Regions from separate parts of the Micromonospora sp. IBSANI012 genome, predicted to be linked through region 3. Evidence: riboswitches for the same ligand, from Rfam matches in the RefSeq annotation. Region 3 holds a riboswitch; each other region holds the start of a gene.
What was found. A riboswitch is a leader RNA that binds a small molecule or an ion and turns the genes downstream of it on or off. The one in region 3 is predicted to bind cyclic di-AMP.
Positions count from the first base shown of each region.

Region 1: it holds a riboswitch for cyclic di-AMP, as region 3 does, so the genes downstream of both, ACTWM8_RS03105 (coiled-coil domain-containing protein) here and ACTWM8_RS17005 (transglycosylase family protein) in region 3, are expected to answer to the same signal.
Region 2: it holds a riboswitch for cyclic di-AMP, as region 3 does, so the genes downstream of both, ACTWM8_RS10755 (C39 family peptidase) here and ACTWM8_RS17005 (transglycosylase family protein) in region 3, are expected to answer to the same signal.
Region 4: it holds a riboswitch for cyclic di-AMP, as region 3 does, so the genes downstream of both, ACTWM8_RS23100 (coiled-coil domain-containing protein) here and ACTWM8_RS17005 (transglycosylase family protein) in region 3, are expected to answer to the same signal.

Region 1 covers NZ_CP199933.1:638,836-646,453, reverse strand. The annotation lists gene ACTWM8_RS03130 (SHOCT domain-containing protein) at 129-350, shown strand; gene ACTWM8_RS03125 (DUF305 domain-containing protein) at 420-1,049, opposite strand; gene ACTWM8_RS03120 (hypothetical protein) at 1,119-1,619, opposite strand; gene ACTWM8_RS03115 (heavy metal translocating P-type ATPase) at 1,650-3,683, opposite strand; gene ACTWM8_RS03110 (YibE/F family protein) at 4,002-5,339, shown strand; cyclic di-AMP (ydaO/yuaA leader) riboswitch at 5,506-5,636, shown strand; gene ACTWM8_RS03105 (coiled-coil domain-containing protein) at 5,641-6,660, shown strand; gene ACTWM8_RS03100 (carbonic anhydrase) at 6,726-7,379, opposite strand; gene ACTWM8_RS03095 (helix-turn-helix transcriptional regulator) at 7,612-7,618, shown strand, end outside.
Region 2 covers NZ_CP199933.1:2,344,761-2,352,378, reverse strand. The annotation lists gene ACTWM8_RS10780 (CDP-glycerol glycerophosphotransferase family protein) at 1-837, shown strand, start outside; gene ACTWM8_RS10775 (ester cyclase) at 1,164-1,598, shown strand; gene ACTWM8_RS10770 (helix-turn-helix domain-containing protein) at 1,813-3,009, shown strand; gene ACTWM8_RS10765 (hypothetical protein) at 3,568-3,741, shown strand; gene ACTWM8_RS10760 (alpha/beta fold hydrolase) at 3,848-4,603, opposite strand; gene ACTWM8_RS10755 (C39 family peptidase) at 4,710-5,540, opposite strand; cyclic di-AMP (ydaO/yuaA leader) riboswitch at 5,764-5,904, opposite strand; gene ACTWM8_RS10750 (hypothetical protein) at 6,208-6,969, opposite strand; gene ACTWM8_RS10745 (hypothetical protein) at 7,121-7,528, opposite strand; gene ACTWM8_RS10740 (acyltransferase family protein) at 7,595-7,618, opposite strand, start outside.
Region 3 covers NZ_CP199933.1:3,691,945-3,699,562, forward strand. The annotation lists gene ACTWM8_RS16975 (M4 family metallopeptidase) at 1-113, shown strand, start outside; gene ACTWM8_RS16980 (TOBE domain-containing protein) at 298-714, shown strand; gene modA (molybdate ABC transporter substrate-binding protein) at 720-1,493, shown strand; gene ACTWM8_RS16990 (ABC transporter permease) at 1,490-2,317, shown strand; gene ACTWM8_RS16995 (ABC transporter ATP-binding protein) at 2,314-3,396, shown strand; gene nhaA (Na+/H+ antiporter NhaA) at 3,393-4,700, opposite strand; gene ACTWM8_RS17005 (transglycosylase family protein) at 4,950-5,624, opposite strand; cyclic di-AMP (ydaO/yuaA leader) riboswitch at 5,623-5,797, opposite strand; gene ACTWM8_RS17010 (hypothetical protein) at 6,245-6,370, shown strand; gene ACTWM8_RS17015 (peptidoglycan-binding domain-containing protein) at 6,372-7,256, shown strand; gene htpG (molecular chaperone HtpG) at 7,308-7,618, opposite strand, start outside.
Region 4 covers NZ_CP199933.1:5,011,929-5,019,546, reverse strand. The annotation lists gene ACTWM8_RS23130 (hypothetical protein) at 93-494, opposite strand; gene ACTWM8_RS23125 (hypothetical protein) at 615-758, opposite strand; gene ACTWM8_RS23120 (STAS domain-containing protein) at 1,094-1,462, shown strand; gene surE (5'/3'-nucleotidase SurE) at 1,496-2,320, opposite strand; gene ACTWM8_RS23110 (SRPBCC family protein) at 2,445-2,924, shown strand; gene ACTWM8_RS23105 (hypothetical protein) at 2,938-3,441, opposite strand; gene ACTWM8_RS23100 (coiled-coil domain-containing protein) at 3,559-4,617, opposite strand; cyclic di-AMP (ydaO/yuaA leader) riboswitch at 4,622-4,753, opposite strand; gene ACTWM8_RS23095 (cation diffusion facilitator family transporter) at 4,895-5,809, opposite strand; gene ACTWM8_RS23090 (HelD family protein) at 5,970-7,618, opposite strand, start outside.

The DNA.
Region 1 (7,618 bases), 3.1 Mb from region 3:
CGGCCCGGTCGACCCGGGCCCGCCGCCCCCGGACGTCCGCCGCCGGCGCGACTAGCGTCGGAGGTGACGACCGGGACCGGTGCCACCGGCACCGGACCGGCCGCCCGAGTCACGGACGGAGGGCGGCCATGATGGGGTACGGCCCGATGGCGGGCCTGATGTGGATCTGGCCGGTGCTGGCGCTGGCCGGCCTGGCGGCCCTGGGCTACCTGACCTACCGGCTGGCGCAGCCGCCGCCGTCGACGGCGGCCTCTGCGGCGCGGACGATCCTCGACGAGCGCTATGCGCGCGGTGAGATCGACGACGAGGAATATCAGCGGCGGCGGTCGGCACTGCGGACCGGAGCCTGACCGGCGCGGTCACCCCGCCGGCCGGGACGCCGGAGCCACGACGGCTCCGGGCGCCCCGGCCGGCGGCGGTCAGAGCCGGGCGAGGATCTTCTTCATCGCGTCGATCTCGCCCTGCTGGGCGTTGACGATCTGCTGCGCCATGGCCTTGGCGTCCGCGTTGGCGCCGCTGGCGAGCTCCTCCTCCGCCATGGTGATCGCGCCCTCGTGGTGGGCGATCATCATGGTCAGGAACTGCCGGTCGAACTCCCGGCCGGAGGCGGCCGCCAGCTTCGCCATGTCGGCGTCGGACATCATGCCCGGCATGCCGTGGTCGTGGTGGCCGCTGCCCGGGCTGCCGGACGGGACGGGCCGGCCCCAGGCGGTGAGCCAGCCGGTCATGGTGGCGATCTCCGGTGCCTGGGCGGCCTTGATCTGCGCGGCGAGGTGCTTGACCTCCGGGTCCTGGGCACGGCTGTCGGCCAGCTCCGACATCCGCACCGCCTGCTGGTGGTGCGGGATCATCATCTGGGCGAACATCACGTCGGCGTCGCCGAACGTGGCGGACGCGCTCGCCGAGGGGCCGGCGGTGGCGCCCTTGCCCGGCATGTCGTGGCCGGAGCCGGCCTGGTGGTCGTCGCCGCCGCAGGCGGCCAGGGCGAGAGCGGCGCTGAGAGCGACGCCGGCCAGGGCGGCACGGCGCGCGATGGTACGAGTGGACACGATCGAAACCTTTCGGTGTGCGGACGTACGCAGCGGACTCCGGACGCGGCGTGGCCGCGTCGGGGCGTCCTATCTGCGCAGCACCGACACCGAGGCGAGGCGAAGCCCGACCGGGTGGGGTGGCGGGGCGCGCGGCCCGCGCGACGGCCCCGACGGGTGGCGGGTCGCGACGGCAGGGCGGGCCCGGCGCAGCAGCAGCGTCGCCAGCAGCAGAGCCACCGTGAAGGCGCCGAGCACCGCCAGGCAGACACTCCAGCCACTCGGGGCACCGCCCGGCTGGTCGGCGGGAAGCGCCACCACGCCGCCCTGGTCGGCGAACGACGCCGGCCCGGCGACATGGGCGACCGGGACCGCTTCGGGCACGGCACCGTGAGCGACCGGGACCGCCTCGGGCAGGGCGGCCTGAGCGACCGGCGCCCGCTGCGACACGGCGGCGTGGCCGTCCGGGTGGGACGCGACGGAGTGCGTGCCGTGGCCGATGGTGTGCATGGCGGCCAGCCCGAGCAGGGTGCAGGCGAGCAGGAGCAGCCGGGCCCACCACCCGGCCGGCCGCGCCGTCGCCGTTCCCACCCGACCACGCTAGCCCGATCCGGGCGGGGATCAGAGGCGTACCCGGCGCAGCAGCTGGGCGTTGAGCGCCACCACGATCGTCGAGGCGGACATCAGCGCCGCGGCGAGCGCTGGGCTCAGCGCCACCCCCGCGAAGGCCAGCACGCCGGCCGCCAGCGGCAGCGCCACCACGTTGTAGCCGGCCGCCCAGGCGAGGTTCTGCCGCATCTTCCGGTACGCCGCCCGGCTCAGCCGGACCACCCCGGCGACCCCACGCGGGTCGGAGGAGGCCAGCACCACCCCGGCCGACTCGATCGCCACGTCGGTGCCCGCCCCGATCGCGATCCCCACGTCCGCCCGGGCCAGCGCCGGCGCGTCGTTGACCCCGTCACCGACCATCGCCACCCGCAGCCCCCGGCGTTGCAGCGCGGTCACCTTCCGGTCCTTGTCGGCGGGCAGCACCTCGGCGAAGACCTCGTCGACGCCGGGCCGGAAACCGAGGTCCGCGGCGACCGCCTCGGCCACCGTCCGGGCGTCCCCGGTGATCATCGCGATGCTGCGGACCCCCTCGGCACGCAGCTCCGCGATCGCCTCCCGGGCCTCGGGACGTACCTCGTCGGCGAGCGCGAGCAGGCCGAGGACGGTGTCCGGCAGGCGGACCAGGTGCAGCACCGCCGCGCCGCGCTCGGCCCAGCGCCGGGCCGCCGGCTCCAGCGCCTCGGGCAGCTCCAGTCGCTGCTCGCGCAGGAGCGCGGGGCCGCCGACCGCGTACGGCGTACCGTCGATGTCGGCCCGGACGCCGCGCCCCGGCAGCGAGCGGAAGCCGGCGGCCGGGGCCGGGCCGCCGTGCTCGGCGGCGGCCGCGACGATCGCCCGGGCCAGCGGGTGTTCGCTGTCCGCCTCGACCCCGGCGGCGAGCCGCAGCACCTCGTCCTCGCCGGTCCCCGGCGCGGCGGCCACCCCGACGACCGCGTGCTCCCCCCTGGTGAGGGTGCCGGTCTTGTCGAAAAGCACCACGTCCACGGTGCGCATCCGTTCGAGCGCGAGCCGGTCGCGGACCAGCACGCCGGAGCGGGCGGCCAACGCGGTGGAGAGCGCGATCACCAGCGGGATGGCCAGGCCGAGCGCGTGCGGGCAGGCGATCACCAGCACCGTGACGGTCCGCACCACTGCCTCGTCCCGCTCGCCCAGCGCGGTCCACACCGCGACGGTCAGCACGGCGGTAGCGGTGGCGACGTAGAAGAGCCAGGCGGCGAAGCGGTCCGCCAGCGCCTGCGCCCGCCCGCCGGACTGCTGCGCCTGCGCCACCAGGCGCTGGATGCCGGCGAGGGTGGTCTGGTCGCCGACCGCCTCCACCCGGACCCGGATCGCCGAGTCGGTGGCGACGGTGCCGGCCACCACCCGGTCCCCGACCGTCCGGGGGACCGGGCGGGACTCGCCGGTGACCATCGACTCGTCCAGCTCGGCGGCCCCGTCGACGATCCGCCCGTCGGCCGGCACCCGGCCACCCGGGCGGACCAGCACCACGTCGGCCACCCGCAGCCCGCTCACCGGCACCCGTTCGGTGCCGCCCTGCGGCCCGACCCGCTCGGCGTCGTCGGGGAGCAGCGCGGCCAGCGCCGCGAGCGCGCCCCGCGCCTGCCCGACGGACTTCATCTCCTGCCAGTGCCCGAGCAGCATGATGGTGACCAGGGCGGCCAGCTCCCACCAGAAGTCCAGCTCGAAGGCGCCGAGGCTGGTGGCGAGCGAGGCGGCGTACGCGACGGTGATCGCCATCCCGATCAGCAGCATCATCCCCGGGGCCCGGTCGCGCACCTCACGCACCGCGCCGACGAGGAACGGCGAGCCGCCCCACCAGAAGACCACCGAGCCGAGCACCGGCCCGACCAGGGACCGGCCGGGGAACTCCAGCGAGTAACCGAACCAGTCCATCACCATGTGGCTGGTGGCGACCACGGGCAGGGTCAACGCCAGGCAGAGCCAGAACCGGCGGCGGAACATCTCCGGGTCGTGGCCGGCGTGCCGGTCGTGCCCCCGGTGCCGGTCCGACCCCGGGGGCCCGGCCGGTCCGGCGTGCTGGTCCATGCCCTCACGATGCCCGGTGGGCGCGCTGCCGACGGCACGAACCGGGCGGACCCGCACCGAACCTGGCTACGATTCTCCGGCCATGACTCGCCATCCGCCGCAGCTGCCGCCGGCCCGCGTACCGCGCCGGGCTCGGCCGCCGTGGGCGACCGCCCGGGCGGGTCGCCACGCCGGGCGACCGCGCCGTCCGGTCGCCCTGGGTGACCCCGCCGGCACCCAGGGCCCACACCCGGGTACGCGACCCGCCACGCGCGTTCCGCCGGTGAACCGACCGGCCGGCTGACACGTACCCCGCCCTGGATCGTTGGGAGACTCGCAATGGGCGCCGACCACACCCGTCCCGCTCCGTCCGCCCCACCGGGGGTGCGGCGGATCCTCGTCGCGACGGTGGTCCCGCTGTTCGTCGTCACGGTGATCGCCGCCCTGGTGCTGTGGCCGCGCGACTCGCGGCAGGCCGACGGCGGCGCCGAGCCGGCGCGCCACCACGGCACGGTGACCCGGGTGGTGACCGAACCCTGCCCACCGACGCCGGAGGCGCCCGGCGCGGCCGAGGGCCCGTGCGGGACCGTGACGGTCCGGGTCCAGCAGGGGCCGGACAGCGGCCGGCAGGTGGAGACGCCGGTGCCCGCCGGCCCGGGCGCACCCGCCGTGGCGGTGGGCGACGAGGTGGTGCTGGTCCAGCTCACCGACCCGGCCGACCCCACCGCCACCAGCTATCAGATCGCCGAACACCAGCGGGGCAAGCCCCTGGTGTGGCTGGTGGCGCTCTTCGCGGCGGCGATCGTGGCGTTCGGCCGGCTGCGCGGGCTGGCCGCGCTGGCCGGGCTGGGCGCCAGCTTCGCCATCCTGCTGGCCTTCGTCGTGCCCGGCATCGCGGCGGGCGGCTCCCCGCTGCTGATCGCGATCACCGGCTCCGCGCTGATCATGTTCGTGGTGCTGTACCTGACCCACGGGATCACCGCGCAGACCTCGGTGGCGGTCCTCGGCACGCTCGGCAGCCTGGTGCTGACCGGAGTGCTCGGCAGCCTGGCCACCGCCGCCACCCACCTGACCGGGTTCGGCAGCGAGGAGGCCACCACGCTGTCGATGTACCAGCGCGACGTCGACCTGCACGGGCTGCTGCTGGCCGGCATCATCATCGGCTCGCTCGGCGTGCTCGACGACGTCACCGTCACCCAGGCCGCCACCGTCACCGAGCTGGCGCACGCCAACCCCGGACTGTCCCGGACGCAGCTCTACCGGGCCGCCACCCGGGTCGGCCGGGCGCACATCGCCTCCACGGTGAACACCATCGTGCTCGCGTACGCGGGCGCCTCGCTGCCGCTGCTGCTCCTGCTCACCGCCGACAGCCGGCCGGTGAGCCAGATCCTCACCAGCGAGTTCCTGGCCCAGGAGATCGTCCGCAGCGCGGTGGCGACGCTCGGCCTGGTCGCCGCCGTACCGCTGACCACCGCGCTGGCCGCGCTGGTCGCCACCGCCGGTCGTGGCCCGGCCGACGATCCGGCCCGGGACACCGGACCGGCACCCACGCCCCGCCCCTCCGCCGACCGGGACGCGGCGCTCCAGGCGCTGAGCGCGTCGCGTCCCGGCGGACCGTCCACCCCGGCCCCCGCACGGTGGCCCGACCCGGAAAGGAGCACGGACACCGCATGGTGAGACTCCGCTGCGTGACCGACGCCGACGCGGAACCTGACGAACGCGTCACTCGTCACGCATCGCTACGGCGAAATAACGCTTTTAGTCGGGTTCTGGACGTAGATCCCCGGTACGACTCTCGGGTAACCTCGCTGCCGGTCACCGCCGAAGGCGCGCAGCGGCGCCTGCGGTGCCGCCGCCCAATCGCCGCGAGGCGAACCGGGGAACCAGGTACATGGGGTGAATCCGCGCGAGCGGTAGGGGCCACTTCCGTCCCGAACCCGTCAGCTAACCCGGTCGGCGGTCGACGGAAGGGAACACTGTGACGGCACCCCTGCGCCGCTGGTTGACTCCGGTGGTGGCCGTGTTCGCCGCCCTGGCCATCCTGGGCGGGCCGACAGCCGCGATCGCCGCGCCCGCGACCCCCACCCCCTCCGGGCACGAGGAGGACGACGAGCCCAAGCTGCTCACCGACGTCATCGAGCTGCGCAACCGCGAGTACTCGAAGGCCAAGACGCAGCTGGAGAAGTCCAAGAAGCGCCAGCAGCAGCTCGCACTGGAGGTGCGGCGCGCGCAGGACGAGCTGGCGGCGTTGCAGCCGACGGTCTCGCAGATCGCGGCGCAGTCGTACCGGACCGGCCGGATCGGCGCGGTGGCGATGCTGCTGGAGAGCGACGCCCCCGACTCGTTCGTCAGGCGCGCCGCCGCCCTGGACGAGCTGAACATGGTCAACGCGCAGAAGCTGGCCAAGGTCACCGCCGCCAAGAACCGCGCGGAGCAGGCCAAGCTGGCGCTCGACGCCGAGGTGCGCGAGCAGCAGAAGCTCACCAACGACATGGCCCGGGAGAGCCGGGAGGCCGAGAAGGCCCTTCAGCTGGTCGGTGGCCGGGGCTTCACCGGCGGCCTGGTCGACGCGACCTCGCCGGTCGCTCGGATCGGCCCCGGCCGGACGGCCGACGGCGGCTGGCGTCCCGAGTCGCGCACCGAGGACGACCCGACCACCTCCGGCACCATCACGCCGCGCACCCTGCACGCGTACAAGGAGGTCCGGCGGGCCGGCTTCAACCGGTTCGCGGGCTGCTACCGGCCCGGCGGGCCGTGGGAGCACCCGAAGGGCAAGGCCTGCGACTGGTCGTTGCAGCGGAGCGGCTTCGCGCCCTGGCACAACAACGACACCCGGATGTACGGCAACAACCTCGCCGCGTTCCTGATCCGCAACGCCGACCGGCTCGGCATCTACTACGTGATCTGGAACCGGCAGATCTGGTTCCCTGCGACCGGGTGGAAGTCGTACAGCGGACCGTCGAACCACACCGACCACGTGCATATGTCGATGCTGTAGCGCGCGACGCGTACCGAACGAGGGCCGTCCCCGGTGGGGGCGGCCCTCGTCGCGTGCGGGGGGTTTCAGCCAGCGACGGCGGTCGCCCGATCGCCGGCCTGGGTCGGCACGACGCTCGGCACCGCGGCCACCGTTTGCACCTCACCGGCGGCGAGCCGGTACGACATGCCGACCACCGCGCACCGCCCCTCGGCGATCGCGGCGGCCAGTACGGCGGAGTTGCCCAGCAGCGCCTCGACGGTGTGCGCGATGTGGATGTCGACGATCCCGTTGACGTCGTCGACGCCCTGCTCGGCGGCCCGCCGGAGGCTGGGCTCCACCGCGTCCACCACCGCCCGCAGGTGCCCGACCGGCGGCGTGCCGGTCCGCGCGGCGTCCCGGGCGGCCTGCACCGCCCCACAGGAGTCGTGGCCGAGCACCACCACCAGCGGGGTGTTCAGGACGCTCACCGCGTACTCGACGCTGCCGAGCACCTCGGGGCCGGCGGTGTGCCCGGCGGTACGCACCACGAAGAGGTCACCCAGGCCCCGGTCGAAGATGATCTCGGCGGCGAGGCGGGAGTCGGAGCAGCCGACGATCACCGCGAACGGGTGCTGGCCGTCGGCGACCGCCGCCCGGTGCAGCGAGTCCTGGTTGGGGTGGCGCTGCGCGCCCGTCACGAAGCGCCGGTTGCCGGCGTGCAGCTCGGCGAGCGCCTGCGTCGGATCGGTCAGGGTCATTGCCTCACCTCGGTCCCTCGCGAGATCGGCCTGGTCACACAGGGCCGGCGACGGAGGCGGCCTCGCCGCCCACCGTCACACGCAGCAGAAGATACGTCAAGGTTTACGTGATACAGATTTCATACGTTGCCCCGGCGTTGCCGTGATGTTTCGTCGCGGCGTCCTGCGGGCCGGCCGACGGGAGGCGGAGCCGGGGGAGCCAGGGCGGAAAAGCCGATGGACTGGCCATACGATGACGG
Region 2 (7,618 bases), 1.3 Mb from region 3:
AAGGCGCCGAGCGCCAACCCGGTGTCGGCGATCTTCGACCGGATCTTCGTGGCCGGTCCGGCCGCCGTCGAGCGGTACGCCCGCGCCGGGGTGGAGATCCCGGCGGAGAAGTTCGTCGTGGTCGGCCGCCCGCAGGTCGAGGCGATCGAGGTACGCACCGAGCCGGTCACCGGCCGTGCGCACCCGACCGTGCTCTACACCCCGACCTGGACGGGGCACCACGCCGACGCCAACTACTGCTCGCTGCCGGTGGCCGAGACGCTGCTGCGCCGGCTGCTGGACCGGGGGGCGACGGTGATTCTGCGGGCCCACCCGTACACCTCGCAGAACCCGGCCTCGGCCCGGCAGCTGGCCCGGCTGACCGAGCTGCTGGCGGCCGACCGCAACCGCACCGGCCGGCAGCACCTCTGGGGCCCCGCGGCGAGCCGGGAGCTGTCCCTGGTCGACTGCGTCAACCGGGCGGACGCGCTGGTCTCCGACGTCTCCGGGGTGATCTCCGACTTCCTCTACTCCGGCAAGCCGTACGCGGTGACCGACATGGGGGTGGACGGCGACGACTTCGTGGCGCGGTTCCCCCTCGCCGGCTCGGGTTACGTGCTGCGGCGGGACATGTCCAACGTGGACGACGTGCTGACCGGGCTGCTGGACACCGATCCGCTGGCCTCGGCCCGGTGGGAGACCCGCCGCCGCTACCTCGGCGACTTCCCCGCCGACTCGTACGCCGACGGCTTCCTCGACGCCGCCCGGCGCGAGCTGGAGCCGGGCTGGGAGCCCCCGTCGCCCCGCGCCGCCGACGCGGTGGCGCAGGTGGCGTCACCCCTCTCCCCCACCGCCTGAACGTCGGCCCGGGGCGGGTTCCACCGGCCCTGGCGGGCAAGATCCGGAACATGCGCGCAATGATCAAGCGCATCATTGGGGAGCCGTCGGGCATAACTCCTGGTAGGGCGACGGGTGGTCCAGTAGGCGCTACACCCTTCCGCAACCGTGTGCCCGTCGAGCAGCCGAGCGAGCAGCCAAACCGGCGAGCGCGGGCGGACGATCATGGGCCTCGTAGCCGGCCGACGTCGCCGCCTTGATCGGTGCGGAATAAGCGATATGCGACGGCTGGTCGGCGGTGCCCAGGCAGGATGTACCGAGGGCGTGCGGTTGTCAGCTGGAGGTGCGTGATCGACAGGGAAGCCCTCAAAAGGTTGGATGATGCCCGGCTCGCGGCGTGGGACACCCACAGTCTCGATGCCTTCGTTGACCTGCTTGCCGATGATTTCGTGCTTCGCGACACCACGATGGGCGCGCCAATCACTACCAAGGAGGGCGCGCGTGAATACGTGCAGGCATGGCTGACCGCGTTGCCGGACATGCGGATTCGCCGTACGAGCCTCTTCGTGGACGATGATGATGCTGCGGTCGCCGCCGAGGTGGAGTTCACCGGAACCCACACCGGTCCCATGGCGGTGGGTTCGACGCAGGTGCCGCCCACCGGCAAGACGGTGGTTGGGCGGGGGGCGTACTTCGCTCGGGTAGAGGATGGAAGGTTCGTGGAGCTCAGCATCCACCCCGACTTGGCGGGCATCATGGCGCAGCTCGGCCTGATGCCCTGACACTGGCGCGAAGGCGGCACCGCAGGCGCTGACATCCGCAGTTGACATCAACGGAGCCGGCCGTCGGCGGGATGTCCGGGCGGATCAAGGCGGCGTTGGTCGACCGTCCTGCCGGTTGACATCGATGCGCGACGTGGAGGGGTACGGTCGAGAGCGATGGCTCGCTGGGGGGCGGCCGGCGAGTCAGCTTGGACCTTCAGCTGGGAGCGGCGCCATGGCCTCATTCGTCGAACCGCGCTTCGGCGTAGCTCTGCGTGAGTTCCGAGAGCGACGTGGTCTGTCGCTTCGATCTCTTGGGCAGCTCGCCCATCGGAGTAAGAGCCATCTGCACGAGTTGGAGACGGGGCTCAAGGCTCCGACCGTCGACACTGCGCGCCACCTGGACCGGATCCTCGACGCGGGAGGCGTGCTCGCTGGCTTGATCGATGCGCCCATAGACCATGCTGCCGAGGCCGGTGAGCTCCGGGCGAGGGTTATCGCCAGCGATGTCAGTAAGGACGTGCTCGGCCGTATCGAGCAGGGCGTTGATGACCTTGCCAGCGCCTATCCGACAATGGCCCCAGCTGATCTCCTGCCTCTGGTGCGACGGCACCTGGCCTACGTCGGGCGGCTACTGGACGGTCGTGTCACGCTTGCTCAGCAACGACGGCTGTTGGTTGCTGGCGGGTGGTTGGCGGTGCTGCGGGCCACCGTTCACATCGACCTGCGGCAGCGGTCCGCGGCGGCTGCCCATCTGCGGGCCGCTCATGACCTCGCCGAGCATGCCGAGCACGCCGAGATCCGGGCTTGGTGTCTGGAGACCCGCGCCTGGGACGTGCTGACTCAGGGCGACTGCCGGACGGCACTCGACCTTTCCCGCCAGGCCCAGCGGGTCGCTCCGAAGGGTAGCTCCGCCTACATTCAGGCAACTGCCCAGGAGGCGCGTGCGTGGGCGCGGATGGGTGACGTTGGTGCGACGCGGCGCGCGTTGGATCGGGTGGAGCGACTGGCGGCGAATCTGCCGGTTCCTGAGCGCGCGGAGCACCACTATCGCTATGACCCGGCCAAGGCTGCCGCGTACACGGCTACGACGTTGTCGTGGGCGGGGGACCCTGGTGCCGAGCAGGTTGCGCGAGCCGTGCTGGCGGAGCTGGACCCAGCCGGCGATGGGGGAGCGCGGCCCCGCCGGTCCGCGTCAGCTCGTCTTGACCTGGGCCTTGCCTTGGTCGCCGCTGGGCAGCCAGACGAGGCGGTAGCTCTCGGGGCGAAGGCCGTGACGTCCGGACGGGTGGTGCCGTCGAACTGGTGGCGGGCCACGGAGCTGCTGGCCAAGGTGGAGCAGGCGAGAGTGCCGGAGGCCACGACGTTGCGCGACCTGTGCATCGAGTTCGCCCCCGGGCGTCGGCCATCAGCGGACAGCACATCCGGTTAGCGGACAGTCACCTTCTGGATCGACGATGTTTGTGGCGTGACGCTGTTCCTCACTGCCCCGGGGTGCGGAACAGGGCACATCAGCCGCTGCCTATCCGCGCCCTGCAAAGAAGAGGGGACGGATTCGTGACGTTGATTGTCGGGCTTCTACGACGGATCGTCAGCCGGCTTTTCCCGTCGCCACCGGCGCTCCCCCGCGTCGGACAGCGCATTGAGGCACGGGAGCAGGAAGCTGCCCGGCGGCGGCTCTTGGATCAGGCGCGAGGCACGGCGCAGCAGCCCTCGACCGTAGAAGATGGGTCGCTCAACTATCACCCGGCGCCGCCGTCTGCGGAGCGCGGCAAGTGAGCGCCCACGGGCCAGTGCTGCCGATCTGGAGCTGCGGCGGCTGTGGCGCACCCTGGCCATGCACTACCCGACGCCAGGAGCTGCGAGCAGAGTTCGAGGATGCTCCGGTGTCCCTGTCTCTCTACATGGGGGCGCAACTCGTTCGTGCCACCGCCGATCTGACCTGGGCACCCGCCGGCACGCTGTATCGGCGCTTTCTCGGCTGGATGCGGTGAGCATCCTGCGTCCCGGCGACGAGAAGTTCCACTACAGCGACGGCTCCCACCGGTGGATCCCGCCGGACCCCGCCTACGACCAGGAGATCTGGGACGAGCAGGTCCGCCAGCACAAGCAGAGCCACCTGAGGAACGAGCGCCCGAAGGTGCGCCTGCGGCGGCTGGTCTGATGCCGCTGCAAGGTCCGGTGTAGACGGCGTGCTCGAACGTCCAGGTCGGCAGGTGGTTCCGAGCCGCATGCGACCGACGGCGGCGACGCCCGCGGTCCGCAACCGGTCACAGGTACGGGTCGAGCAGGGCCAGCACCGCCGCCGGGTCCTCCACGTGCGCGTTGTGGCCGAGGCCGGGCAGGGTCGCCACTGGCACGCCCAGCTCGGCGAGCTGCGCGCCGCTGACCATCGGGTCGTGCTCACCCCGGGCCAGCAGCACCGGGACGTCGGTGGCGGCCAGCAGGGCCGGCAGCTGCGGCTCGCCCACCGCGAAGGCGGCCGGGTCCATGGCCAGCCGCCAGCGGCCGTCCTCGGCACGAAGCCCCGCGTCGACCACCGGGTGGTGCGGCGCGAAGAGCCCGCCGAGGCCGGCCACCTTCAGGTAGCGGCGGGCCGCCTGGTCCCGGGTGGCGAACCAGGTCACCGGGCGCTCCGCCAGCTCACGCGCCCGGGTCAGCTCGGCGGGCGACCAGACCGCCTTGATGCCCAGCCCGACCACCGCGTCCACCGGGAGCCCGGCGTCGCGGGCGGCCAGCGCCAGCGCGACCACCCCGCCGAGGGAGTGGCCGAGGACGACCAGCCGGTCAGCCGGGCGGGCCCCCTCGGCCACCGGGCCGAGCCCCGCCGCGACCTGCTTCGCGAACCCGGCGAAGGAGTACCCGGGCAGCGGCGGCGAGAAGCCGTGGCCGGCCAGGTCCGGCGCCAGCCAGCGGCCCGGCCAGCGGTGTTCCAACAGCGGCGCCCAGGGCAGCCACACGTCGCCGGTGGCGCCCATCCCGTGCAGCAGCAACAGCAGCCGGCGGGTACCCGAGTCGTCGGTCATGGGCCGCAGTGTGCCACCGCCCGGTTCCGGCGCGCGAGACCCGCGCCAACGGCGACGGGCACCGGCCCCCCAGGGGAGCCGGTGCCCGGACGCGCGACGGTGTGGATCAGGCGGAGTAGCCGCGGGTGGCGATCCAGTTCGCCAGGTCGATGGTGCTCATCCAGTACGACGGCAGGCTCGGGTTCGCCGAGTCGGCGATCCGGACCGTCCGGCCGTCGTTCTTGTAGCCGACCACCGCGATGTAGTGGCCGCCCGGGAAGGAGTGCCAGCCGCCGTCGGTGTCGGTGGCGGTGCCGGCGATGTTCGCCACGACGCCCCGGCCGTCGGTGATCGCCGCGACCACGTCGGCCTGGAGCCGGTCGATCTGCGCCGAGCTGGGGGTGCCCTGGAACATCCGGGTCCGGTACGGGTCGCCCTTGACGATCTGGTTCAGGACCCGGGTGGTGTCCAGCGCGGAGTTGGTGCCCATCTCGGTGGTGCCGAGCGGGCCCTCCAGCTCGTACTGGGTCCGCTCGATGCCGGTCGCGCTGAGCGCGTTGCGCACCGCCGCCGGACCGCAGTTGTAGTAGGTGGTCTGCGCCTGGTAGTCGTAGCGGAGGACCTTGGTCGACGGCGGCTTGGGGGCCGCCTTGCGGGTCAGGTCCGGGTCCGCCTTGGCCTTGGTGGCGCTGGCCGACGGCGAGGGGCTGGGTGACGGCTTGCCGGACGGGGTGGCGACGCGGCCCTGGCCGCGGGTCGCGACGTCGTCCAGCCGGGGCGCCACCTCGGCGACGGCGGCCGAGGTCTGCTGGCGGGCGGGCGCCTCGTCGGCGAGCAGGGTGCTGGCGCCGGAGACGAGCACGAGGGCGGCGGCCGAGCCGGCGACCAGCTGGTACGACCGCTCGGTGGCCAGGCGTCGCAGCTGCCGCTTCAGGGTGTGCTTCACGTTTTCCTCCACGGTACGAGGGCGGGAGCGGCGTGCCGGATCGGCGCGTGACGGGACGTCACCCGCGGGTGTCAAAGCCGGTGTGCGAGGCCGCTCGGCGGGGGTGCGCCCGGTCGGTGTCCGGGCGGCGGGGTGGGGCCGGTATCAGCGCGCGAGGGCGCGGCGGACCGGCGCGAACACCCCGGTACCGAGGTGGAGAGCAAGCCGAGGGATGCGAGAGAACAGCAAAAGCTGGAACTCCTTCCGACACCGCCTACCGGGTTAGCTGACGGATTCGGGCGGGAAGAGCGCCCTACCACGGGCCGTGGCCCGCGGATTCACCCCGGACGTGCATGGGTCCCCGGTTCGTGAAATCACGATTGAGCGGGTCGGCGCGGCGTCGCCTCTTGCGATCGGAAACCGCACCGGACCCGGGCGACATTACTGGTCGGTCACGTGTCAGCCAAGCGCTCCCAGCTGCGTAAACATGATCAGGGCGACAAATTAGCCGCACACTTCGGCACTGACGTCACTCAATGGGACAGGCGGTTGTTCCGGGACCGTCGGGCGACAACCGGACAGCACGGCGGCAAACCCTGCCGATCGTCGCGATCGATATCACCGACTGTGACCGGATGACCGGTTTCCCGATTGCGGTGACGCGGCTCACGGAAATACGCGTAACAGTTCGGTCAAGTCCTCAGCCCACCCGGGCCGGCCGCCACCGTGCCGCGAGCGCCGTCCGCGCCGTCGCCGTCGCCGTCCGCTGGGCGGGCAGCCGTACCGGACGCAGCCGCTCCGCCGCCGCGTACGCCTCAACGGCGAGCGCGCGGGCCGCCTCGGCGGCCAGTTCGGCGTCCCGCCACGCCGACCGCTCCCGCCCGGCCGCCGCCCGGTACGCGTCCCGCCGGCCGTCGCGTACCGCCCGGGCCAGCAGCACCTCCTGCTCGACGGGGTGCCGCCGGGGGTCCCAACCGTCCCGGTGCGCGAAGACGTCCCGCAGCCGCTCCACCGGCAGCTCGCCGCGCCAGTGGGCCGCCACCGCCGCCTGGTGCAGCCAGCGCTCCCGGCCCGCGTACTCGGCCGGCGTACGCGGGGTACGCGGGGCGGGCAGCGCGGCGGCGCCGGTGAACCGGCGGGCGGCGGTCTCCGCCTCGTCGTACGCCGTCCAGGCCCGGTCCACCTCCTCCTGGGCGGTCAACCAGGCATCCCGCCACCGGCGCGCGGTCTGGGCGGCGCCCGCCGCCGCGACGGCGACCTCCTCGGCGTACCGGCGCAGGTCCGCCAGCTCGGTCGCGGGGTCGGCCGGGGACGGGTCGACGACCGGCTCGTCGGGGGCCGGGTCCCGCTCGGGGCGGGCGACCAGCACGGTGAGCACGGTCAGGGCGAGCACGAGCAGGGCCGACCAGATGGCGGCGGCGGTCGGGACCTCGACGAGGAACTGGTAGAGGACGGTGTTCACGGTGGGCACCTCCCGGAAGCGGGATGCGGAAAGAGGAGTCCCACACCGGCCCGGGGGCGACGGGGCGAGGCCGGGGCGGCGCCGCGTGCCGGGGGGCGGGTGCGGTGGTGAGGTTCTCGAAGGCGCGGTCGCGGGTGGCCCCGCGTGGCGGTCAGCCGACCGGCGGGGCCCGGGGACCGGTCGCGCCGGCGGCCAGCCCGGTCAGGGGCAGCGACGGCGCGGTGACCGGATGGGCCGGCCTGCCGACCGGGCCGACCGAGGTGACCGGATCGAGCGGAGCGGCGGCCGGGGCGACGAATGCGCGGCCGGTGCTCTGGGCATCCCCGGCGGCGAGCGTCACGGCGGGGATGGCGGCCGCGCGGACGGCGGACCCGTCGGGCACCGCCAGATCGGCGAGGACCGGGGCGGCGGCCGGGCTCGGGGCGGCGGAGAGCGGGCCGGCATCCGGCGCGGCCGGACCGCCGAGGGAGAGCGCGACCGCCAGGGCGAGGCCGGTCAGCAGCCGGGAACTCCAGCGCGCCACCCACCACAGAGGACTGGTGAGCGCGACCGGAAGCACGGCACCACGCTACGCCGATGCCGGGGTGATCGCAGCGTCGCCGGGCGTGTCGTCGCGGCGCTCACGTCAGTGGGGGTCGCGCGGGCCTGC
Region 3 (7,618 bases):
TCGACGTCTCCTCGCTCGCCGGCACCACCGCGACCATCTCGTTCAGCGGGGTGGAGGACAGCTCGCTGCAGACGTCCTTCGTGGTGGACGACACCGCGCTCACCCTGAGCTGATCCGACCCGTACCACCGGCGGTCGGTCGTCGCGTCCCGCGGCGGCCGACCGCCGTCGTTCGCGCCGGCGCCCGTCGGGCACACGGCCGCACCCGCAGCTGCGGCCGTCCACCCGCCATCACCCTCGGGTACGCGAGGCAGATCGCCGCTTCCGCCACGCAGACGCGAGCCGCTAGGGTGACCCGGTGACCGTGTTCCGGATCAGCGAGGCCGCCGAGCTGTTGGGCGTCAGCACCGACACCGTGCGGCGCTGGGTGGACGCCGGACGCCTGCCGGCGACCCGGGACGAGCACGGCCACCGGCTGGTCGACGGCGTCGAGCTGGCCGGCTTCGTCCGGGCCCAGGCCGCCGAGCCGGACGGGCGCGCCGAGTTCTCCTCGGCCCGCAACCGGCTGCGCGGGATCGTCACCGCCGTCGTCCGGGACACGGTGATGGCGCAGGTCGACATCCAGGCCGGCCCGTTCCGGGTGGTCTCGCTGATGAGCCGGGAGGCGGTCGACGAGCTGGGCCTGACGGTCGGCTCGGTCGCGGTCGCCGTGATCAAGTCCACCACGGTCGTGGTCGAGCGGGCCGCGCCGCTGCGCGGGAGGAACAGCTGGTGACGAGGATCCGGGCCGTGCTGGCCGTCCTGCCGATGGTGGCCGCCCTCGGCCTCGCCGGCTGCGGCGACGCCGACGACGGCGACACGAGCGGGGTCACCGGCACGGTGACCGTCTTCGCCGCCGCGTCGCTGACCGAGTCCTTCACCACGCTGGGCCGCCAGTTCGAGGACGCGCACCCGGGCGTGCGGGTCATCTTCAACTTCGCCGGCAGCTCGGCCCTGGCCACCCAGATCACCCAGGGCGCCCCGGCGGACGTGTTCGCCTCGGCCGCCCCGAAGAACATGGCCACCGTCACCGACGCGGGCGCCACCGTCGGCTCCCCCACCGTCTTCGCCCGCAACCAGCTCGTCATCGCCGTGCCGAAGGGCAACCCCGCCGGGGTCGCCGGGTTGGCCGACCTGACCAGGCCGGGCGCCAAGGTGGCGCTCTGCGCCGAGCAGGTGCCCTGCGGCGCGGCCGCCACCAGGGTGCTCGGCGCGGCGGGCGTGAAGCTGACCCCGGTGACGCGGGAGCAGGACGTCAAGGGCGCCCTGTCCAAGGTGACCCTCGGCGAGGTCGACGCCGCGCTGGTCTACCGCACCGACGTCAGGTCCGCCGCCGCGAAGGTCGACGGCGTCGAGTTCCCCGAGTCCGCCGGCGCCATCAACGACTACCCGGTGGTGATGCTGAAGCACGCGCCGAACCCGACCGCCGGCCGCGCCTTCGTCGACCACATCCGCTCCGACCAGGGCCGGGCCGTGCTCACCAGCGCCGGCTTCCAGCCGCCCACGGGGTCGTGACCGCCCTACCGGACGCCCCGGCGCCGCGTGCCCGGCGGCGGCCCGGCCGGCGGGTGCCGGTCGCGCTGCTCGTACCGGCCGGGCTGGGGCTGCTCTTCCTGGTGCTGCCGCTGGCCGGGCTGCTGGCGCGTACCCCGTGGGCGACGCTGCCGCAGCGGCTGACCGCGCCGGGCGTGCTCACCGCGCTACGGCTGTCGGTGCAGTGCGCCACCCTGGCCACGCTGCTCTGCCTGGCCTGCGGCGTACCCCTGGCCTGGCTGCTGGCGCGGGTGGAGTTCCCCGGCCGCCGGGTGGTGCGGGCCCTGGTCACCGTGCCGCTGGTGCTGCCTCCGGTGGTCGGCGGCGTGGCGTTGCTGCTGGTGTTCGGCCGCAATGGGCTGCTCGGGCGGTGGCTGGACGGCGCCTTCGGCCTCACCCTGCCGTTCACCACCACCGGCGTGGTGCTCGCCGAGGCGTTCGTGGCGATGCCGTTCCTGATCATCGCCGTCGAGGGCGCGCTGCGCGGCGCGGACAGCCGATACGAGGAGGCGGCCGCCACCCTCGGTGCGGGCCGGTGGACCACCTTCACCCACGTGACCCTGCCGCTGATCGCTCCCGGGGTCGCCGCCGGCGCGGTGCTCTGCTGGGCCCGGGCGCTGGGCGAGTTCGGGGCGACCATCACCTTCGCCGGCAACTATCCGGGCCGCACCCAGACCATGCCGCTCGCCGTCTACCTGGCCCTGGAGACCGATCTGGACGCGGCGATCGTGCTCAGCCTGATCCTGCTCACCGTCTCGGTGGCGATCCTCGCCGGCCTGCGCGACCGCTGGATCACCAGCCCGTGAGCGCTCCGCTGCTGGACGGCCACCTGGTCGTCGACCGGGGCGCCTTCCGACTCGACGTCCGGCTGACCGTCGGCGCCGGCGAGGTGGTCGCGCTGCTCGGCCCGAACGGCGCCGGCAAGACCACCGCCCTGCGCGCCCTCGCCGGGCTCCAGCCGCTCACCGCCGGCCACGTCCTGCTCGACGGCGTCGACCTGGACCGGCCCGACCGGGCCAGCTGGATCCCGCCGGAGCGGCGCCGGGTCGGCGTGGTGTTCCAGGACTACCTGCTCTTCCCGCACCTGAGCGCGCTGGACAACGTCGCGTTCGGCCCCCGCCGGCAGGGCCTCGACCGGCGGGCCGCCCGCGAGCAGGCGGCCGGCTGGCTGGACCGGGTCGGGCTGTCCGGGCACGCCCGGAGCCGGCCGCGGCAGCTCTCCGGCGGGCAGGCCCAGCGGGTAGCCCTGGCCCGCGCGCTCGCCGTACGCCCGCGGTTGCTCCTGCTCGACGAGCCGCTGGCGGCGCTGGACGCCCGGACCCGCCTGGACACCCGGGCCCACCTGCACCGGCACCTGGCCGACCACGACGGCGCGACGCTGCTGGTCACCCACGACCCGCTGGACGCGCTCGCCCTCGCCCACCGGCTGGTCATCGTCGAGGACGGCCGGGTCGTGCAGGAGGGGGACGCCGCCACCGTCACCGCGCGGCCGCGCACCGACTACGTCGCCCGCCTCGTCGGGCTGAACCTCTACCGGGGCCACGCCGACGGTCACCGGGTCCGCCTCGGCGACGGCTTCGCCCTGGCCACCGCCGACCGGCTGGACGGCGACGCCTTCGTGGTCTTCCGACCCGCCGCCGTGGCCCTGCACCCGCGGCAGCCCGACGGCAGCCCCCGCAACACCTGGCCGGCCACCGTCGCCGGGGTGCAGCGGCACGGGGACAACCTGCGGGTGCAGCTCGCCGGCCCGGTCCCGGCCGCCGCCGACGTCACCCCGGCCGCCGCCGCCCAGCTGCGGCTGGAGCCCGGGCAGCGGGTGTGGGCGGCAGTCAAGGCCAGCGAGACCCGGGCGTACCCGGCCGGGCCAGCGCAGCCGGACGGCTAGCGGTCCGCCTTCGGCTCGAAGACGTCCGGGACGCCGTCGTGGTCCTCGTCGAGGGTCTCGATCTCGTGCACCCGCCGGTAGACCCGGGTGCGGGCGCGCAGGATCACCGTCGCCAGCAGCGCGGAGAGCAGCGAGCCGGTGAGCACCGCGACCTTGACGTGGTCGTCACGCGCGCTGCCCAGGCCGAAGGCCAGCTCGCCGATCAGCAGCGAGACGGTGAACCCGATCCCGCCGAGCAGCGCCAGGCCGAGCACGTCGAGCCAGTTCAGCCCCTCGTCGAGGTGGGCCCGGGTGAACCGGGACACCAGCCAGGTGGCGGCCAGGATGCCCACCGGCTTGCCGACCACCAGGCCGACCACGATGCCGGCCGCGACCCGGTCGGTCAGCGCGGTGGCCAGCCCGGCCAGGCCGCCGACCGTGACGCCGGCGGAGAGGAACGCGAAGATTGGCACCGCCACCCCGGCGGAGATCGGCCGGAACCGGTGCTCGAAGTGCTCGGCCAGGCCCGGCCCGGCGTTCGGCCCGCCAGCGGCCTCGCTGCGCAGCACCGGGACGGTGAAGGCGAGCAGCACCCCCGCCACCGTGGCGTGCACCCCCGAGGCGTGCACCAGCGTCCAGGTCACGGCGGCCAGCGGCAGCAGCAGCCACCAGGACCGGACCCGGCGCTGCACCAGCACGGCGAAAAGCGCGAGCGGCACCAGCGCGGCCAGCAGCGGCGGCACGGCGAGGCTGGAGGTGTAGAAGACGGCGATGATGACGATGGCGAGCAGGTCGTCGACGACCGCCAGGGTGAGCAGGAAGGTACGCAGCGCCGACGGCAGCAGCCGTCCCACCACCGCGAGCACCGCCAGGGCGAACGCGATGTCGGTGGCCGTGGGGATCGCCCACCCCCGGGCGCCGTCGACCCCGGCGATGAGGACGAACAGCACCGCGGGTACGGCCACCCCGCCGACCGCCGCCGCCACCGGCACCGCGGCCCGGCGCGGATCGCGCAGGTCGCCGGCGACGAACTCGCGCTTGAGTTCCAGCCCGGCGACGAAGAAGAAGACCGCCAGCAGCCCGTCGGCGGCCCAGGTGGCGAGGGTGAGATCGAGGTGCAGCGACGCCGGGCCGACGGTGAGGTCGCGCAGCGCCCGGTAGCCGTCCGCCCAGGGTGAGTTCGACCAGAGCAGCGCGAGCAGCGCCCCGACGAGCAGGAGCGCCCCGCCCACGGTCTCCTTGCGCAGGATGGCGGAGATGCGGCTGGTCTCGCCCCAGGAGCGGCGGGCGAACAGGCTGGTACGGCGCCGGGCGGCGTCGGTCACGGGATCTCCTCGTCGGCAAGGGTCGCGTCGTCCATCGCCGACCAGACTTCCCGGCACACCAGGACCAACCCTATCCCCGCGCCCCCGCCGCGGCCCCGACGACCGGCGACGCGGACGCGCCGGCGGGCCGGTCCACGTGCGCCCGGTACCCCGTCGCCGGCGGCCCGAACCCGCGCCGACCATGCCGCGGACGCGGCGACGCCCGGCCGGTCGTCCGGCCGGGCGTCGTCAGGGTGCCTGGGTGCTGGGTCAGAGGCTGAGCTTCTGACCGGGGAAGATCAGCCCCGGGTCGGCGCCGACCACGCGCTTGTTGCGCTCGTACAGCGCCTGCCAGCCACCGGCCAGGTCCAGGGCGTCGGCGATCTGCGACAGGGTGTCACCCAGCCGCACCACGTACACGTCGCCGGTCCCGGCCGGCGCGCTGCGCCGCTGGCTGCGGGTGCTGTGCTGCTCCCGCGAGGACCGCTCGGTGGAGGTGGCCTTCGACGAGCCGGAGCGCCGCTGCGACTTCTGCGACTTCTCCGACTTCTCGGAGGGGGTGGAGTAGCTCTTGGTGGAGCCGCCCTTCCGACCGCAGGTCGGCCAGGCCCCGATGCCCTGACCGTCGAGCACCTTCTCGGCGATCGCGATCTGCTCGCCACGGCTGGCCAGGTCGGCGCGGGAGGCGTACTTCTTGCCGCCGTAGCCGGACCAGGTGCCCTGCGAGAACTGCAGGCCGCCGTAGTAGCCGTTGCCGGTGTTGATGTGCCAGTTGCCGCCGGACTCGCACTGGGCGATCGCGTCCCAGTTGACGCTGGCGGCGCTCGCCGGCGACGCCGGCGCCAGGACGGCGGCGACCCCGGTGACCGCACCGACGGCGAGCGTGCCGACGGCGATGCGGCGCGAGCTGACCCGTCGATGACGGGCGGTGTATTCAGTTGCCATCTGGATTCCTCCACGCCGACGAGGTGAGCTGTCGGGTTCGGGCCGAGGAGCCCGGCCGCCCATGGGCGGCTTCACCCCGAGGTGACGTGCACCGAGGAACGTGTGGGTCCCCCGCTCCATGCCCGCTGAAAAGGTCCCACCGGCCGGCGGCATGGATTAGGCGTTACCGGCCGTGGTGTCCGCGATCGCGGACACGAACGACGTTACGAACTGTTTGGGGCGATTGCCCACTTCTTGTGAAGTTCTTCACCCGGCTGAGCGACGGCGCCGTCCTTCGAGTTGCGGGCCGGTCGGCGGTGCTCTACAAGGGCCGGTCGGGAATCTGTCACGACTGGGCCGAAAGCCTCGCCCCGAGCGGCGGATCAGGTGCGTCGCCTCCCCGTTTTCGCTGGTCAGGCGGCCTCGATCAGCGTTCCGCGCCGCCGGACGGTCAGCGTTGCCGCTGATTGGCGACTCATGTCTGGGCAGCCCGGCCGCCGACTCGGACGGTAGGGAGCAGAGCGCGCCGCGGCGTCGACGCTTCGGACCCGCCGACCGCCGGATGCCGGTCGCCGGCGCCCTGGCCGTCACGGTCCGCCCCGGTTCGCGGCGGCCGGCCATCCGCGAGAGGAAGGACCTTCATGGACACCGTCAGCATCGACACCGACTACCTCGTCGCCACCCTCGACGAGGACGACGACCCGGAGAGCCTGGCCGGCGACGAGGTCGACTTCGACCTGGCCGCCGCGCTGGAAGAGGAGGAGTGAGATGGGCGTGCACCTGGCGCCCGCGCTGCGGGTGCTGCGCGAGGAGATAGACACCCGCTGGCCGCAGCGGGACCGCAAGTCCGACGGCTGGTTGGGCGATGCCAGTCACCAGGCGCGCCGCTCGGACCATAATCCGGACAATGACGATCAGTCGGTGAACGCGGTGGACGTGGACGTCGACGGGATCGACCCGCTGCTGGTCGTCCGGCAGGCCGTCAACCATCCGTCCACCCAGTACGTCATCTACGACCGGAAGATCTGGAGCCGTACCCGCAGCTTCCGGCCGGCCCGGTACACCGGGCCGAACCCGCACGACAAGCACCTGCACGTCAGCGTCAGCCACCAGCGGAGCCTGGAGGACAGCCGCCACCCGTGGGGCATCGCCACCGCCACGACGGCCCGGCTGGGCGACCGGCTGCTGCGCGCCGGCTCCCGGGGCGGCGACGTCCGGGAGTTGCAGGCCGTCGCCAACCGCCTCGGGGCCCGACTGACGGCCGACGGGGTGTTCGGGCCGGCCGTGGCCGCCTGGGTACGGTCGTTCCAGACCGCCCGAAAGCTCACCCCCGACGGGGTGGTCGGCCCGCGTACCGTGGCGGCCCTGCGCGCGGCCGTCACGCCGGCCCCGTCGGTGCCCAGCGGCCGGCCGGCGTCGCCGGTGTCCGGGGGCAGACCGGGCTCGCGGACGCTGCGGCGCGGCAGCACGGGCGGGGACGTGGCCTTCGTCCAGCGGTTCGTCGGCGCGAAGCGGTGCGGCCCGGCGAGCGGCGCCTTCGACGCGAAGACCGAGGCCGGCGTCCGCTGGTACCAGGGCATGCGGGGGCTCACCGTGGACGGGGTGGTCGGCCCGGCCACCTGGGCGGCGATGGGCGTGCGGGTCGGTTCCTGAGCAGGCGCCCCCGGCCCGGTGCTCCCCCACCGGGCCGGGGCCGTCGTCGCGTCAGAGGGTGCGGGCCAGCCGGTCGGCGAGGACCCGGGCGAACCGGGCCGGGTCGGCCAGGTCGCCGCCCTCGGCGAGCAGCGCCATGCCGTACAGCAGCTCGGCGGTCTCGGTGAGGGCACCGGAGTCGCCGCCGCGCTCGTGCGCCGCGCGCAGGCCGGTGACCAGCGGGTGGGTCGGGTTGAGTTCGAGGATGCGCTTGACCTTCGGCACCTCCTGCCCCATCGCGCGGTACATCTTCTCCAGCGTGGGCGTGATGTCGTGCGCGTCGCCGACGATGCAGGCCGGCGAGGTGGTCAGGCGGGAGGAGA
Region 4 (7,618 bases), 1.3 Mb from region 3:
GACCGACCGCCCTACGCGACGTGGCGGTGTCCGGAGTCCCGGACACCGCCACGTCGTTTGATCCACCCGGGCAGTCCCCGGCGTGCCGTCGGTCAGCCGTCGAGGCCGACCGGTGAGTTCGGCCGGTCCACGTCGACGAACTCGATGTCGTCGGCGGCCCGACCGTCCCGGCTGCCGGCGGCCCGCGCGGCGGTCCCGGCGGCCCAACCGATCGCGGCCCCGACCAGCGCCGCGCTGATCAGTAGCGTCCACGGCAGGGCCGGACGGCGCCCGGCGAGCGCGTCGAAGGCGAGCGTGGCCCGTCGCCGCGCCTCGTCCGCCGCCGAGCCCACCAGGTCACCGGCGTCGGAAAGGTGGGCGCCGCCGCGGACCGACCGCGCCGTGTCCCGCACGCTGTCACCGGCGGAACCGACCGCCGAGACCAGCTGCTGCCAGGCCTGGTCGGCGATCCGCTCCGGCTTGCTGCGGCGCTCCAGCAGGTTGCTGCCGAACATGGGTACCTCCTCGGGGTGCCGAAGTCTGCGGCCACTTCGGACGTCGACGTCTGCGGCGCGTCACGGTCGCCTGTCCCGCCAGTGCCCATCCGGGACGCGCCGCAAACCCGGGTCGGACCCTCAGCGGACCGTGACCACCGCGACGCCGCGGGCGAAATCGTCGTCGTCGTCGTCATCGTCGTCGTCCCCGCCGCCGAAGCCGCAGGCCAGTACGAGAGCGAGCAGCGCGCCGACACCGGCCAGGCCGAGCAGTCTCTTGAGCATCGATCGTTCCTTCCGTCGTGGTGGAACCCTCGCCCGCCGACCCTAGGCGGGTGGGGCAACACCGGAGGATCGGCGCGCACCGGGGCTCGCCGGGCGGGCCGGGTACGGAATCGACTGGACCGGGGTCGCTACCCTGGATCGGTTGGAGCGGCCGAACCCGGTCGCTCGTTGGAATGAACGGGACCAGGAACAACTCGGGGAAGAACGGTCCGGTCCGTCCGGATCCGCGAATTGCTCATCCCGAGGGGTGGCGACCGAGGCCGTCGGAGGAATACTCTCGGTCGCGGCCCGCGTACTGATGAGGCGCCCGTGGACGGGCGAGTGGAGGTGCTCGCGTGAGCCTGTCGATCGTGAAGTCGGTTCTGCCGGGTGGTGTCATGGAGATCGCTCCGCGAGGGGAGATCGACGTCGACACCGCGTACGAGGTGCGTGAGGCGATCGCCGAGGTGCTCGCGAAGGGCCGTCCGTCCCGGATCGAGCTGAACATGCGACTCGTCACCTTCATCGACTCCGTCGGCATCAGCGCGATGGTCGCCGGGTTCCAGACGGCCGAGGTCAGCGGCGTCAAGCTGGTGGTCACCCAGCCCAGCCGGTTCGTCCACCGGCAGCTCTGGGTCACCGGCCTGCTCGGCCTCTTCGGCGCGCCGGAGCCCTACTTCGCCGGCCACGCAGCCCCGACCCCCGAGGTCCTTCCCGGCGCCTGACGCCGGCACTGCCGGCCCCCACGTGGCGGACGGTCAGTCGCCGCCCAGGCCGGAGAGGTCCACGTCGGTGACCTCGGTGACCGCCCGGACGGCGGTGACGGAGGCGTACCCGGCGGCCAGCAGGGCCAGGTCGGTGCCGGGCTGTACGGCCTGCCCCGGCTCCTCCAGCGAGGTCCGCACGAAGCCGTGCCCGGACTCGGCCACCGTCATCTGCACCTGGCCGAAGCTGGCCAGGGTGGCCCGGCGCACGCCGCGCAGCCGCCCGTGGGGCAGGTCCGGGGCGTTGACGTTGAGCACGCTCTCCACCGGCCCGGCGGTCAGTCGGGGTAGCAGGTCCAGCGCCATCCGGGCGGCGGTGTCCCAGTGCCGTTCCGCGTCGCGTACCCGGGCGGCGGCGGAGACCGCGGCGCCGCCGCTGACGGCGGTGGCCTCGCCGACGGAGAGCACGTCCAGCGAGACGGCCATGGCGCGGCAGCCGTTGGCGGCGGCGGTGAAGGCCGCGCCCACCGTGCCCGAGTGCAGCACCGCCCGGCCGGCGTTGGCGCCCCGGTTGATCCCGGAGAGCACCATCGTCGGCGGCGGCCCGAAGGCCCCGTGCACGGCGATCAGCGCGATGAAGCCGGGCGAGCCGCCGACCCCGTACGCGGGCACCCCCGGCAGCTCCGGCAGTGGATGGTCGCGGACGACCATGTGCCCCTCGCGCTCCACCGCGGTCATCGAGGCGCTCGTACCGCTCGCCTCCTCCAGCGGGGCGGCCACCACCACGTCCAGGCCACGCTCGGTCGCCGCCCGGGCCAGCGCCAGGATGCCCGGCGCGGCGATCCCGTCGTCGTTGGTGACCAGCACCCGCAGCGTCACCGGTACCCGTCCATGCCCCGCCTCCCGTGGCCGTCGCCGGCCGGATTCCCCGCCGGGGCACCGTCATGCCGCCTGCGATTGCCAGCCCGGCCGCCGTACGGGACGATCGGGCGACCGACGAGGGGTGGAGGGTGGAGTGGTCCGGCGGGAGTCGTTCAGCTACACGGTGCAGGCGCGCTGCTCACGGGCGGACGCGGTGGCGCTGTTGAGCGATCCGGCCCGGCAGGGGGAGCTGCATCCGCTGATCGTCCGGGTGCGCCAGCTGCCGACCCGTCCGGGCGCCCGAGCCAGCTACGCCATCACCGACCGGCTGGAGCTGGGGCCGCTGCGGTTCCCGGTCACCTACCAGGCCGACGTCCTGGTGGTCACCGACGACGAGATCGTCACGGTGGCCCGGCAGCAGCCCGGCACGACGGTGCGCAACCACACCCGGCTCCAGGAGGAGGGCGACGTGCTGCGGATCGACGTGGAGATCACCCTCTCCGCGCCGGCGCCGCTGTTCGGGTACGCGTTCCGCCAGGCCCGCGCCGCGCACCTGGGCCTGGCCAGCCGGCTCGGCGCGGTGCTGGACCGAAAGGCCGACGGCGGCCCGGTCCCGAGCTGACGCCCCCGTCCACTCAGCGGTGGCCGGCGGGCGCCGCCGTCCGGCGGGGCGGTGGGACGGCCCGGCGGTTGCGGCCCCACGGCTTCCAGGTGGAGATCACGGTCATGGTGACCAGCAGGCCGGTGGAGACCGCCGGGGCGACCACCACGTCGATGCGCTGGTGCGCGGTGGCGTCCGGTCCGGCGGCGGCGCGCAGGTTCGGCGTCAGCGCGAAGAGCACCAGGCCGATCATCACCGTGGTGAGCACCAGCTTGACCACCACCCAGCGCCAGCGCAGCAGCCCCCAGGGGGTCAGCAGCGCGCTGGTCACGCCGACCACCCAGACCAGCACGCTCAGCGGCGCGAAGAGCCAGGTCGCCACCAGCGCCGCCGCCGGGTAGACCACCCCCGGGTCGGCGCCGCGCAGCCCGGCGATGCCGAGAGTGAGCAGCACGAGGTCCGCGCCGAGCCAGCCCAGCGCGGTCACCAGGTGCAGGGTGAGCAGGGTCTTGCGGCCGTCGGGGGAGAGTCGGGTCATGCCTCGATGCTCGCCCGGCCGTCGCGCTGCGTCGTGGGCCGGTCGACGACATCCCGGGTACGTCGGCGCGCGTACGACGGGGCCCGTCCGCCGTGGACGGGCCCCGCCGCGGGTCGGTCAGTAGACCGACAGGTGCACGTGGTTGGTGTGGTCGCTGGACGGGTCCCCGCCGGCCCCGCTGTACGACTTCCACCCACTGCTGGGCAGCCAGATCTGCCGGTACCAGATCACGTACAGCACCCCGAGCCGGTCGGCGTTGCGGATGAAGTACGCGGCCAGGTTGTTGCCGTACGTCTTGTCGCCGCCGGTCGCGTCGCCGCCGAAGCCGCTCTTCTGCGCGGCGAAGTCGCAGGCCCGGCCCTTGGGGTGCTCGCCGGAGCCGCTGGGACGGTGGCAGGAGACGTACCGGGTGAAGCCGGCCGCCTGGGCCTGCTGGAGCGCGTTGAGCATGCGCGGGGTGATGCAGCCGTCGGCCGGGGTCGGGTCGTTGACGCTGCACGACTCCGGCGGCCAGGAGCCGTCGGGGTTGCGCGGCGCCGGCCGGGCGTTGGCGGTGGAGGTGCCGCGGTTGGAGCCGCCGGCGGTGCTGGCGGCGGGCTTGTCGGCGGCGGCCACCGCCAGGGCCCGTTCGGCCTGCTCCTTGCGCTTGGCCATCACCGCGACCTGCTTGCGCTCCTCGACGATCTCCTGGTCCAGCGCGGCCCGGGTGCGGGTGGCGTCGTCGCGGGTCTGGATCAGGTTGCGCAGCTCCCGGTCCTCGTTGGAAGCGACCGTCTCCAGCGCCGCCGCCCGGTCCAGGAAGCCTTCGGGGCTGGAGCTGTTCAGCAGCGCCGACACCGGCCCGAGCCGTCCGGTCCGGTAGGCCACGCCGGCGATCTGGCCGACCTTGCCCTGCCGGACGGTCAGCTCCGACTCGATGGTCTTGAGCTGGTTGCCGAGCTCCTGCTGCCGCTTGGTGGAGCGTTCCAGCGCGGCCTTGGCGTCGATCCAGCCCTTGCTGGCCGCGTCGAGCTGGGCGCGCAGCGCGGGGGTGCCGCCCTCCTCGTCGCCGGGGGCGGCGGCGAGCCGGGTGGCGGGGCCGGCGGCGGTCGCCGGGACCGGCGCGGACGACACGCCGAGGGCGAGTGCCGCGACGACCGCGGCCGCCAGCCGTGCGGTGGTACGTCGTACGTGCATGCACATGTCCTTCCGTCAGCCGCCGACCGGGTTAGCTGACGGGTTCGGGACGGAAGATCCCTACCGCTGACGCGGATGCACCCCACGAACATGGTTCCCCGGCTCGCCCTGGCAGGCGATTAGGCGGCGGCCACCGCCGGCACCGGAGGGTGCCGCCTGGCGGAGGCCGGGACCGAGCCTACCGGTACGGGTGTGACACCCGCCCGTTTCGTGACTGACGGTACTGGAGTGAATCCTGGTTTAGGTGACGTAACGGGACAATAGGTGTCCGCTTTCGTCACCACTCGACCTGCCCGCAGGCGCCGGGGGCGGCCCCCGGCTCGATCTGGAGGGTGGCGTGCTCGATGTGGAAGTCCTCGTGCAGGGCGGTGCGGGCGGCGGCGAGCACCGTGCCGACCTCGGCGCCGGGGACCATGGTGAGGTGGGCGGAGGCGACCTCCATGCCGGAGGTGAGCGTCCAGACGTGCAGGTCGTGCACCTCGGCGACGCCGGGGACGGCGGTCAGCCGGTCGTGCACGGCGGTCACCTGGAGATGCTCCGGGGCGGCCTGGACCAGGATGCGCACCGCCGCGCGGCCGAGCCGCCAGGTGCGGGGGAGGATGAACAGGCCGATCGCGACCGCCACCGCCGGGTCGGCCCACCACCAGCCGGTGCCGGCGATGAGCAGCGCGGCCCCGATCACGCCCAGTGAGCCGAGCAGGTCGCCGAGCACCTCCAGGTACGCCCCGCGCAGGTTGATGCTCTCCTGCGCCCCCTCGCGCAGCAGCGCGAACGCGACGAGGTTGGCCAGCAGGCCGAGCACCGCCACCGCCAGCATCGGCCCGGTCCGCACCTCCGGCGGGTCGCCGAACCGGCGGACCGCCTCGATCAGCACATAGATCGCCACCCCGCTGAGCAGGACGGCGTTGGCGAGCGCGGCCAGCACCTCGAGCCGGTAGAGCCCGAAGGTGCGCTGCGGGTCCCGGTCGCCGCGCCGGATGGCGGTGATGGCGGCCAGCGCCATGCCGATGCCGAGCACGTCGGTGAACATGTGCCCGGCGTCGGAGAGCAGGGCCAGCGAGCCGGTGGCGAACGCGGTGACCGCCTCGACCACCATCAGCGCGGCGAGCAGCGCGAAGGCCGTCCAGAGCCGCCCCCGGTGGCGGTGCGCCGCGTTCGCGACCGACCCGTGGTGGTCATGACCTGCGCCCACGCCCACACCCTCCGTCGCCCCGGCGGCCCGAACCCAATCTATGCTCACATCGCTATGTGTGCAACTAACACCGCGACCATCCCGCACTGTGGAGAACGAGTGGCCTCCGCGCCCGGAACAGCCACTCCTTCTTCGAAAGTGCCCGACCCCGGGGCGGGGGTCAGGGGGTGGGGTCGATGGTGGTGAGGCGCTGGGTGGCGCGGGAGAGGGCGACGTAGAGGGTGCGCACGCCCGAGCCGGGGTCGGCCCGGATCTCGCTCGGGGCGATGAGCACGACGCCGTCGTACTCCATGCCCTTGGCCTGGAGGCTGGTCACCACCTGGAGCCGGGAGCCGCCGCGTCCGCCCAGCCAGCCGGCCACCTCGTCGCGGCGCGGCACCGGCGTGATCACGCCGACCGTGCCCTCCACCTCGGTGAGCAGCGCGTCCACGGCCTGGACGGTCGCCGCCGGCAGGCGGTCGGCGGCGACGGTCAGCGCGATCGGCTCCACGCCGGTGGAGCGGACCGCCGTCGGCAGCTCCAGGTCGGGGTAGAGCCGGCGGATCTCCGCCGCCGCCACCGCGAAGATCTCCGCCGAGTTGCGGTAGTTCGTGGTCAGCGCGAAGCGGTGCCGGCGGCGCCGGCCCAGCGCCTGGTCCCGGGCCCGGTCCAGCTCCTGCGGGTCACCGGTCCAGGCGGTCTGCGCCGGGTCGCCCACCACCGTCCAGGAGGCCAGCCGGCCGCGCCGGCCGATCATCCGCCACTGCATCGGGGAGACGTCCTGCGACTCGTCCACCACCACGTGCGCGTAGTCGCGGTAGTCCTCCGGACGTTCCCGGGCCGCCGCCCGGGCGGCCCGCTGCCGGTCGGCGAACGTGCTCAGCTCGCGCACGCCGCCGGCCAACTGGTACGGGTCGCGCTTGGCCCGGGCCGGCTGCACCGGCTTGCCCAGCAGCGCGTCCAGCTCGTCGAGCAGGGCGATGTCGGCCACCGTCAGCCCCTGCGCGTCCAGCACCCGGTACGCCTCGACCAGCAGCGCGGTCTCCGCCCGGGACAGGATGCCGCCGGCGTACCGGCGCAGTCGCTCCGGCCGGGCCAGCCAGCCCAGCACGTGCCGCGGGTGCAGCCGGGGCCACCACGCCTTGAGGAACTCGCGGAACTCCGGCCGGTCGATGATCTCGTCCTCGAAGGCGCGCTGCTCCGGCAGCCGGGGGACGCCCAGCCGGCGGGCCTGGGCGTACAGCGCCGCGAGGACCGCGTCGAAGGCGACCCGCCGTACCTCGTTGCGCCGGGCGCCCCGGGACAGCGCCCGGTCCCGGACGCCGTCCAGCTCGCGGCGCTCCAGCCGGAGCAGTCCGCCCCGGTAGAGCAGGCGCAGCTCGTCCGGCCCGTCCGGCACCGCGTCGCGTACCGCCCGCTCGAGCACCTTCCGCATCCGCAGCGAGCCCTTCACCGCCGCCACCTCCGGCGGGTCGGTCCGGGTCGCCGACATGCCCGGGAAGAGCGAGCCCAGCGAGTGCAGCGTGGCGGTCTCCTCGCCGAGCGAGGGCAGCACCGAGGCGATGTACTCCACGAAGACCGAGGACGGCCCGACCACCAGGATGCCGCCGCCGGCGTACCGGCTGCGGTCGGAATAGAGCAGGTACGCCGCCCGGTGCAGCGCGACCGCCGTCTTGCCGGTGCCCGGGCCGCCGGAGACGATGGTGACCCCGGAGCCGGGGGAGCGGATCGCCTCGTCCTGCTCCCGCTGGATGGTGGCCACGATGTCGCGCATGCCCCGGCCGGTCGCCCGGGACAGGGTCGCCAGCAGGGCCCCGTCACCGACCACCG